Regions from separate parts of the Methylobacterium organophilum genome, predicted to be linked through region 2. Evidence: riboswitches for the same ligand, from Rfam matches in the RefSeq annotation. Region 2 holds a riboswitch; each other region holds the start of a gene.

Region 1 (3,272 bases), 430 kb from region 2:
GGGGATCGTTCGGGAATGAGAGTGCTGCTGCTCGGCGCGACGGGGCTCGTCGGCCGCCATGTCCTGGAGCGGGCGCTGGCGGATCCGCGGGTGACGGAGGTCACCGCTCCGGGGCGGCGCGCGCTTCCCCCGCATCCCAAGCTGCGGGCGCCCCTCGTGGACTTCGAGGCGCTGCCGGAGGCCGCCAGCTGGTGGCAAGCCGACGCCGCCCTCTGCGCCTTCGGCACGACGATGCGCGTGGCAGGCTCAGAGGAGGCCTTCCGGCGGATCGACCACGGCTATCCCCTGGCGGCTGCCCGGCTGGCCCGCGCCCACGGCACGCCGTGCTTCGTCCTCAACTCGGCCCTCGGCGCCAATCCCGCCTCACGCTTCTTCTATCCCCGGGTGAAGGGCGAGCTGGAGCACGCCATCGAACGGCTGGGCTTCCCCTCCCTGACGCTGGTCCGCCCCGGCCTGATCGGCGGACAGCGCGCCCAGCCCCGTCTCGGCGAGCAGATCGCCGCGCGCGTCTTTGGCGCGCTCGATCCGATCCTGCCCGCCAGCCTGCGGATCGCCCCGGCGGATACGATCGCCCGCGTCATGCTCGACAGCGCCCGGGCCGCGCTTCCGGGCTGCCATGTGGCCTCGCTCCATGGGGAGAAGCGGACTCCTGCGGGCCGGACGCGCCCCTGATACCGAAGCGCTGCGTCGCCCGATCGGGGGCCTCGCCGCGCGCACGATCCCGCTTCGTCCAAGGCGAGAGGGCCCAGGAATCGGTCTTCGTCGGAAGCGCAAGAGCATATTTTTGTTCTTGATTGCTCTCGTTGCGGTGGCATTCTTCCATCGAATGCAGCCCACGCGAAAGATCTCGACCATGAGCATACGGATCGTGCTTGCCGCCCTCGCCGTGACGGCGGCAACGGCAAGCCCCGCTCTGGCGCAGGGCGCCGACGCGGAATCTCGGATGCGCGCCGCCGCTCCGACCCTTCAGGGCCAGAAGGCCTGGGATTTCCTCGCCTCCTCCCCTGCCGCGAATCCCCGCGACCCGATCGTCAAGGGCGCCGATTCCGTCCGGGCGCGGGGTTCCGTCGAGCGTCCGGCGCGATAGCACCGTTCCCGGGTCCTGCGGCGGTGCCGGCTGGCATGACCGGACGCGGCGAGAGTCCTTGCTGAGGCGAGACGGCAACAGCTGTGCCGTTCCCATCCCGGCCTGATTGACCGCCCCTGGCCGCGGTGAGAGGAATGGGGCGACGGTTCCCCTCGGGGATCAAAAGGGAACGCGGTGAGGGGTTCGCTCTGAAGCCGCGGCTGCCCCCGCAACTGTGAGCGGCGAGCCTTCCGCCACCATGTCACTGGATGAGCCTCATCCGGGAAGACGGTGAGAGGGCAGCGACCCGCGAGCCAGGAGACCTGCCGTCAGTCGTGGTCACACGCGAAACGCGTCGGGCGGGGTGTCCTGGCGGGTGTCGAAGGTCCGCCATTCCTGCGAGGAGGCGGTGACCCGAGGCCTCGTTCGCGGTGACGTGCCACTGCCGTTGCCCGAGGCTGCCGTCCCGTGTTGTCCCTTCCTTCCGCGCGCCGGAGCGCGCTGGCCCTGTCCTGCGCGCTGTCCGCCCTCTCGACCGCGCCCGTCCTCGCCCAGCAGAGCGCGACGCCCTTCGCCGATGCGCCGGCCGCTGCCGCCCTCGAAGAGATCTCCGTCAGCGCCACCGGTGTGCCGACACCGACGGCGCAGGTCGGATCGAGCGTGACCGTGCTGACATCGCCGATGCTGGAACAGCAGCAGCGCCGCACCGTGCCGGATGCCCTCCAGCAGGTGCCGGGCCTCAACGTCGTTCAGACGGGCGGCCCCGGCGGCCAGACCTCCGTCTTCATCCGCGGCGCCAATTCCAACCACACGAAGGTGCTCATCGACGGCATCGACGCCACCGATCCGTCGAACGGCAACGGCTCCTTCGACTTCGGCCAGCTCCTCACCGACGACCTCGCGCGCATCGAGGTGCTGCGCGGGCCGCAGAGCGGCCTCTACGGCTCGGACGCCATCGGCGGCGTGATCGCCTTCACGACGAAGCGCGGGGAGGGGCCGGCCCGCACCTCGCTTCGGGTGGAGGGCGGTTCCTTCGGTACCTTCAACCAGAGCGGCCGGATCAGCGGCTCGGAGAACGGCTTCGACTACGCGGTCACGATCGCGCATGTCCGAGCCGCCGCGACCCCCGTCACGCCGCGGGACCTGGTGCCGCTCGGGCGCCCGGTCCATCCGAATTTCTACGACAACGAGACCGTCTCGGCGAAGCTCGGCTACCAGTTCACCGACACGTTCCGTATCAATTCGGTGACGCGCTTCATCAATGGGCGTCTGCTGTTCACCGGCGACGATCTCAGCACCTTCCCATCGGCACCGGCCGCGTTCCGCAGCGAGGCCGCCGTCCAGCAGATCTTCACCCGCAACGAGGCCGAGTGGACGCCGTTCGCCGGCTTCCACAACCTCTTCGCCATGAACTACTCGAACCTGTTCAACCGCCAGCAGGGGCCGCTGGACCCGCTCGCGACCCCCGACGCGACCACGGGGCTCGGGGAGCGCACGCGCTACGAGTATCGCGGCGATGTTCTGCTCTCCCCCGGCAACCTGCTGCTGTTCGGGGTGCAGCGCGACGAGGAAAGCCTGTTCACGACCACACCGGGTTCCGTGCCGGATTCCCTGCGCGCGCGGAACGGCAACACGGCGGGCTATGGGGAGGCGCAGCTGACGCCCTTCGCGCGCGCCTTCCTCGTTGCCAATATCCGCCACGACGAGAACGACCAGTTCGGCGCGGCCACGACCTTCCGGGTGGCGCCGAGCTACATTCTGCCCCTCACCGAGACGCGCCTGAAGGGAAGCGTCGGGACCGGCTTCAAGGCGCCGACCCTGAGCCAGCTCTACCAGGACTTCCCGGCCTTCAACTTCTTCGGCAATCCGAACCTGAAGCCCGAGGAGAGCCTCGGCTACGATGCCGGCATCGAGCAGCCGCTCGGCGACCGGGTCCTGGTCGGCGCGACCTACTACCGCAACGACTTCACCAATCTCATCACGACGAATGCCAGCTTCACGTCCAACGAGAACGTCGGGAAGGCCGAGTCCTACGGTGCGGAAGCCTTCGTCTCGGTCCGGTTCTCCGAAACGCTCTCGGGCCGCGTCGATTACACGAACACGGTCACCAAGAACGAGATCACCGGCCAGGAACTGCTGCGTCGGCCCCGCCACAAGGGCAGCGCCACCGCCGCGTGGACGCCCCTGCCGGGTCTGACCGTCAGCG
Region 2 (3,272 bases):
GAGATTGCCGACCCGCTCCGGCACGTCCAGGGGCTGCTTGCCGGCATAGCTGACCAGCACGTTGTTCACCACCTGGGTGAAGTCGTCGTACTGGGCGTGGAGCAGGGCGAGGTTGGCGTCGATGCGCCAGCCCTCGGGCAGGCGGAGGGAGACCGCCGCCTCGACGCCCTGGGAGGATTGCCGGCCGACCTGCACCTGCTGGGTCGAGGTGCCCGGCAGCGCCGAGATCAGCTTGTCCTTGACGATGCGGTAGCCGGCGAGCGTCCATTCGAGGGTGCCGCCGAAGCTCAGGCCCTTCACGCCGATCTCGACCTGCTGCCCGGTGGAGAGGTCGAAATTCGCGTCGCTCTGGCTGAGGGAGATCAGGCTGTTCACCGGGTCGGTCGCGGTGGCGTATTGCGCGTAGAGGGCGAGGTCCGGCGCCGGGTTGTAGACGCCGCCGAAACGGTAGCTGAGCGCGCTGAAGTCGCGCGCGAACCGAGCCCCCGTCTGGAGGTTGGTGCGCTCCAGATACGGCGCGTCGTAGCGCAGGCCGGAGAGCAGCGCGAACTGGTCGGTCACGATCAGCCGGTTCTCGGCGAAGACCGAGGCCTGGAAGGTCCGCGTCGCATAGGCCGGGCGCGCCCGCCCGTCCTGCGGGAACAGGCCGGGATCGTAGCCCGAGACCGGCACGCTGTCGGACGCGTCGAAATAGAAGTTGTTGGTGTGGCGGAAGCGGATCGTGTTGACGTCGAAGCCCGCCAGGAACTCGTTGCGCATCCCGAACAGCTCGCCCTTGAAAGCGGTGTCGAAGCGGTTCCCGATCTGCTCCTGGGAGTGGTAGATCTCCAGGTAGTCGCGGCGGTCGATCCGCCCGGTGGCGCGGTTGAAGCTGTATTGCTCCACGTCGAGCCAGTGGCGCCGGCTCTGCAGCCGGTAGGCGGTGTTGCGGAGCGTGATGTCCGCGCTCGGCGTCCATTCCGCCTTCAGCTGCGTCCAGTTGTCGAGCCAGGTGACCTTGGCGTCGCGGACATTGTAGTTGTTGAAGCGGATCCGGTCCGGCACGCGCCCGTCGATGAGCGGGCTGCCCCAGTAGCGCATCGGCTCCTGGTAGCCGAGGTCGTGGGAGAGGGTGACGGCGAGGTCCGGGGTCGCCTGCAGGGTCAGGGCGCCCGAGACCGCGAGGTTGCGGAAATCGCCGTCCGGATTCATCCAGCCGTCCGCGCGGTTGCCGCTCACGTTGAGGCGGTAGGCGACCTGCTCGCCGAGGGGGCCGCCGGTGTCGAGGGCGAGCCGCGCCGTCCCGTCCGAGCCGAGGGCAGCCCGCGCCGCGCCGACCGGCGTGAAGACCGGCTGCTTGCTGACCACGTTGACCACGCCGCCGATCGCCCCGTCGCCGTAGAGCACGGAGGCCGGGCCGCGCAGCACCTCGATGCGCTCGACGTTCCAGGTGTCGAAGGGGAAGGTGACGGTGCCGGCGCCGACGAAGAGCCGGGTGCCGTCATAGAGCTGCTGGATCGAGTTCGGCCCGGCGAAGCCCCGGCTCGTGAAGGCGCCGTTGCCGTTGCCCGGCGCGGCGATGGTGGTGATGCCGGTGGCGTTCTGCGTCACCGCCTCCGTCACCGTGTTCTGGCCGCGGATGCGGGCGGTCTCGCCGGCGATCACGTCGAGGCTCGCCGGCGTCTCCAGGGGCGTCAGGCCGAGGCGGGAGCCGCCGCGATCCGGCGTGCGCAGGTTGAGGCCGGCCGGGGCGGCCCGGGTCAGGCTCACCCCGTCGCCGGTCACGGTGAGCTGGTCGAGGGTGACGCTGGCCGCCTCCTGCGCGGCGGCCGGCCCGCAGGGCAGGGCCGGCCAGAGCAGGAGGGCGAGGGCGGGCAGGCCGCGCGCGGAACGGAGCCGCCCGGAGGGGCGGGGAGAAGGCATCGTCATGGGAGCGTGGGTGTCCGGGCACGGGCGGCGGTGCCCCGGCCGCGGTCCTACAGCGAATGTAATAATGTTACAATCGCCATCCGCGAGGCCGCCGTGTCCCCTCCTGGGGCGCGGGCACGGGCGGGCTCTCTCCCGGGGCGGGAGCGGAAACCTTGCGGGATCGGACATCGGCGGAGGTGGCGCGCGCGTCTTCGAGTGGCACGTCACCGCGAACGAGGCTTCGGCCTCCGCCTCCTCCGGGGAGGGGCGGCGCCTTCAGCACCCGTCAGGACACCCCGCCCGACGCGTTTCGCGTGTGACCACGGCTGACGGCAGGTCTCCTGGCTCGCGGGTCGCTGCCCTCTCACCGTCTTCCCGGGCGGATCGCCCAGTGACATGGTGGCGGAAGGCTCGCCGCTCACAGTTGCGGGGGCAGCCGCGGCTTCAGGCCCGACAGGCCCTCACCGCGTTCCCTTTTGATCCCCGAGGGGAACCGTCGGCACCAAGCTTGGCCGTTGCTCACGGTTTCGTCAATGCGGGGCTTTCTCCATTGGACCTTAAGTGTGGCAGGCAGCGCATGCACCGCTATCTCGCCAGGTTCGGCTTCCACTACAGCAATCGGCTGGAACTTGACGTTAACAATTCGAATCGCGCTGAGCGGCCTTGGGGGCTAGCAAGCGACCAACCTATCAACAGTCATCTCGTTAGGCGCGAAATCCGAGGTGGAACGAAGCCACCGAATGTGCATTATGGGGATAATTCGAGCGGTATGGGTTTCAGCCCTTGCGCAAGAAGGGAGATCGTGTTGCGCGATCGGGCGGGGGCTATAGGCCCCCGTTTCCCGTTCTAGGGTAGCCATTTGAGGCCAAATCCCTCAACTCGGAGCGTTCTAGGGCAGCGTCGATATTTTTTCTTGAGCAGAATATCGACTATTTTAGTCCCAAAGTCTGCCGGTTGCTCCATCTGGTCTTTTATAAATCGCATGTATCTGGCGCTTGGGTGTGCGAGAAGATCGGCAATCTGTAGTCCTGCCACATTCGCGGTCTTTGCCCGCATGTGAATATCTCGCGATGTTAAGTGCATTTGTACTATTCTTGCTGGAATATGTTCTGTACCATTGCTATAAACTCTAGCAAAAGATGCCTTTAGCTTTTTGTCTACGCTTTTATTTCTGGCTTCAACAACCACATCTCCTTGGATATTTCTAGATTTTAGATACATTACGTATCTTTCGACCAAGCACCTCATGCAGTAGTGATATGGATCGAAATGCCAAACTCCATATTGCTCTAAATGTTTCTTCTTGTCGATCTGAACAGTGATCACAAGATATGGAATTCTGTGCAGTTCCTCTAAAATATAATTATTAAATTCGTCGAGTTTGC
Region 3 (3,272 bases), 120 kb from region 2:
GGGTCAGCCGCACGGCGGTGGGCTCGACGGGATGGAAATGGCGGTCGGCGATGCCGTCCGCCGGCTCGCCGGGCAGGCGGGATTCGTAGAAATAGGTGATCTGGTCGGCTTTGGCGTTGGTCAGGTTCAGCACGTCGAGGGCGAGGCTGACGCCGTTCTCGAAATTGTAGCCGATGCGGCCGTTGAGCAGCGCGGTCGGCTTCGAGCGCACCGAATTGTCCTCGATGAGCGGGCGCGGCCCGAAATAGCGGAAGCGCAGGGTCCCGAACCAGCCGGTGCCTTCCCCGAAGGTCACCCCGGCTGAGGCGATGGTGGTGGGCGCCTCTGGCACCCGGTTGCCGGCCGGGTCGACATCCGAGAACCGGGCATTGGTGACCGTGAGGTCGCCTTCGAGCCGCAGCCACGGGGTGAGCGCGTAGCGGTTGGTCCATTCGACGCCGAAGCGCCGGGTCGGACGGCTCGGCTCGGTGGTGCCGGTATCGCCCTGGAATAGGTTCTCGGAGGCGAAATCGAGCCGGAACAGGGCGACGGAGCTTTCCAGTCCCGCGATCGAGCGGTTGCGCAGGCCGACCTCGTAGCCCGTCGAGGGCACCAGGAAGGGCGAGCGCTGGATGTTGAAGAGCGGGCTCGACGGATCGACGGTCGCGGTCACGCCGCGCACGTCGTTGGAATGGAAGCCGCCGCCGTAATTCACGTAGAGTTCGGTGTCGGCGAAGGGACCGAGCACGAGGCCGAGCTTCGGGTTGACGATGCCGTCCCGGGCCTTGCCGGAATTGGCCGCGATGTCGGAGACGACGTCGGCGTAGTAGCCGTCCGCCCGGAAGCCGAGGCTGGTGCGTAGCCAGTCCGTCCAGCGCACCCGGTTCTCGACGTAGAACGCCGCGCTCGCCTCCAGCACCCGGTCGTCGAGCACGGTCGAGCGGTATTGGCGGTTGGTGGTGTTGAACAGGCCGACGCGCATGCTGTCGGTCCGGGTCTGCACGCCGATCTCGGTCTCCGTCGCCAGGCCGAACAGGTCGCCCTGGAAGACATGGGCGATCTCGCCGCCGCCGAGCACCCGGTCGTCGAGCTGGCGGAACTGGTCGCCGTTGACCGGGTCGTTCAGGAAATAGGTGAAGTCGTTGAACAGGTTCATCCGGTAGCGGATCACGTAGGCGCTCGCCCGGGTGACCCCGGTATCGTCGGTCGCGCTCCAGCGTCCCGAGAGCGAGAACCGGCCGGTATCGCCGCCATCGGTCGGGTTCAGCGTGCCGTAGCGGCCGAGGATGCCCCCCGCCACGGCCCGCTCGGGGATCTGGTTGGTGGCGTTCCACTTGGCCCAATAGGCCATGCCGGTCACGGAGAAGCCGTCGAGCGCCGTGCCCTGGCTGTAGCGCAGCACGCCGTTGAACTTGGCGAGGCGATCCGGCACGTCCCAGGGCCCGTCATAGACCTGGGCCTCGCCGGCGGCGAGCAGGTGGCCCTCGCCCAGGGGCGCCGAGGCGATGGCGAGCGCCCGCTTGTAGCCGAAGGAGCCGATCGAGGTGAGCGCGAGGTTCTTCTCCACCGTGTCGAGATAGTCGATCCGCACCGAGCCGGCCGAGGCGAAGTCCCCGTCGCGGGCGAAATACGGGCCCTTGTGGAATTCCACCGCGCCGACGAGCTCGGGGATCAGGAAGTTGATGTCGGCATAGCCCTGGGCATGGGCGTTGGTGCGCATGTTCACCGGCATGCCGTCGACGGTGATGGCGATGTCGCTGCCGTGGTCGAGGTTGAACCCGCGCAGGAAGAACTGGTTGGCTTTGCCCTCGCCCGAATGCTGCGTGACGATCAGGCCGGGCACCGATTCCAGCACCTCGCCGGGCCGGGTGACCGGGCGGCTGTTGAGCTGCGCGCCGGTGATGACCCCCGCGCTCGCCGCTTCCACGACCGGCAGTGCGCCGCCGATACCCGTGCTGCCGCCGACGAAGCCGGCACTGGCGGCGGGGCCGGATGCCCCCCCGGCGGAAGCGGCGGCCTCCCCCGCCACGGCGATCTCGTCCAGGCGCGTCTCGCCGAGGGAGCCCTCGGCATGGGCAGGCTGCGCGGTGGCGAGGAGCGCGCAGGAGAGAAGAAGCAGGCTGGGGCGGGACACGGGACGGCAGCCTCGGGCAACGGCAGTGGCACGTCACCGCGAACGAGGCCTCGGGTCACCGCCTCCTCCGGGGAGGGGCGGCGCCTTCAGCACCCGTCAGGACACCCCGCCCGACGCGCTTCGCGTGTGACCACGGCTGACGGCAGGTCTCCTGGCTCGCGGGTCGCTGCCCTCTCACCGTCTTCCCGGATGAGGCTCATCCAGTGACATGGTGGCGGAAGGCTCGCCGCTCACAGTTGCGGGGGCAGCCGCGGCTTCAGAGCGAACCCCTCACCGCGTTCCCTTTTGATCCCCAAGGGGAACCGTCGCCCCATGGCTAAGCTTGGCGTCGCGGCTCTGTCAATGCGGTGCCACCCGCCCCCTCAATCGCCCACCCTGTCCCGGGCGAGGGGGCCTCCTGCCGCCCCTACTCCGCCGCGGCGCGCGGCGTGTCCGGCCGATCCGACGCGAACTGGGCCGCGTGGAGCTTCTGGTAGTAGCCGCCGGCGGCGAGCAATTCCTCGTGCCGACCTTCCTCGACGATGCCGCTCTCGGTGACCACGGCGATGCGGTCGGCATGGCGGATCGTGGCGAGGCGGTGGGCGATGACGAGGGTGGTGCGGCCGGCCGCGAGCTCGGTCAGCGCCGCCTGGATGTCCCGCTCGGTCTGGGTGTCGAGAGCGGAGGTCGCCTCGTCGAGGATCAAGATCGGCGGGTTCTTCAGGAAGACCCGGGCGATGGCGAGCCGCTGCTTCTGGCCGCCCGAGAGCTTCACCCCGCGCTCGCCGACCACGGTGTCGAGCCCGTCCGGCAGCCCCGCGATCAGGTCGCCGAGACGGGCGCGCCGCGCCGCCTCTAGGATCTCGGCCTCACCGGCATCGAGCCGGCCATAGGCGATGTTCTCGCGGATCGTGCCGGCGAACAGGAACACGTCCTGCTGCACGATGCCGATCTGCCCGCGCAGGGAGGCGAGCGTGTAGGCGCGGATGTCGTGCCCGTCGATCGTGATGCGGCCGGCGTCCACCTCGTAGAAGCGCGGGATCAGGGAGCAGAGCGTGGTCTTGCCCGCGCCCGAGGGGCCGACGAGCGCCACCGTCTCGCCCGCCGCGATGGTGAGGCTCAGGTCGCGCAGCACGGGACGGTCCGGGCTGTAGCCGAAGGAAACGGAGTCGAAGCGGAT

The links. A riboswitch is a leader RNA that binds a small molecule or an ion and turns the genes downstream of it on or off. The one in region 2 is predicted to bind cobalamin.
Region 1: another riboswitch for cobalamin. It lies ahead of MMB17_RS03150 (TonB-dependent receptor plug domain-containing protein); the one in region 2 lies ahead of MMB17_RS05185 (TonB-dependent receptor).
Region 3: another riboswitch for cobalamin. It lies ahead of MMB17_RS04630 (TonB-dependent receptor); the one in region 2 lies ahead of MMB17_RS05185 (TonB-dependent receptor).

Annotation. Positions count from the first base shown of each region.
Region 1 is NZ_CP092848.1:704,794-708,065, reverse strand. It holds gene MMB17_RS03160 (Rossmann-fold NAD(P)-binding domain-containing protein) at 16-672, shown strand; gene MMB17_RS03155 (hypothetical protein) at 854-1,087, shown strand; cobalamin riboswitch at 1,214-1,411, shown strand; gene MMB17_RS03150 (TonB-dependent receptor plug domain-containing protein) at 1,535-3,272, shown strand, end outside.
Region 2 is NZ_CP092848.1:1,131,694-1,134,965, reverse strand. It holds gene MMB17_RS05185 (TonB-dependent receptor) at 1-1,908, opposite strand, end outside; cobalamin riboswitch at 2,202-2,400, opposite strand; gene MMB17_RS05180 (DUF3800 domain-containing protein) at 2,734-3,272, opposite strand, start outside.
Region 3 is NZ_CP092848.1:1,008,956-1,012,227, reverse strand. It holds gene MMB17_RS04630 (TonB-dependent receptor) at 1-2,008, opposite strand, end outside; cobalamin riboswitch at 2,238-2,435, opposite strand; gene MMB17_RS04625 (ABC transporter ATP-binding protein) at 2,520-3,272, opposite strand, start outside.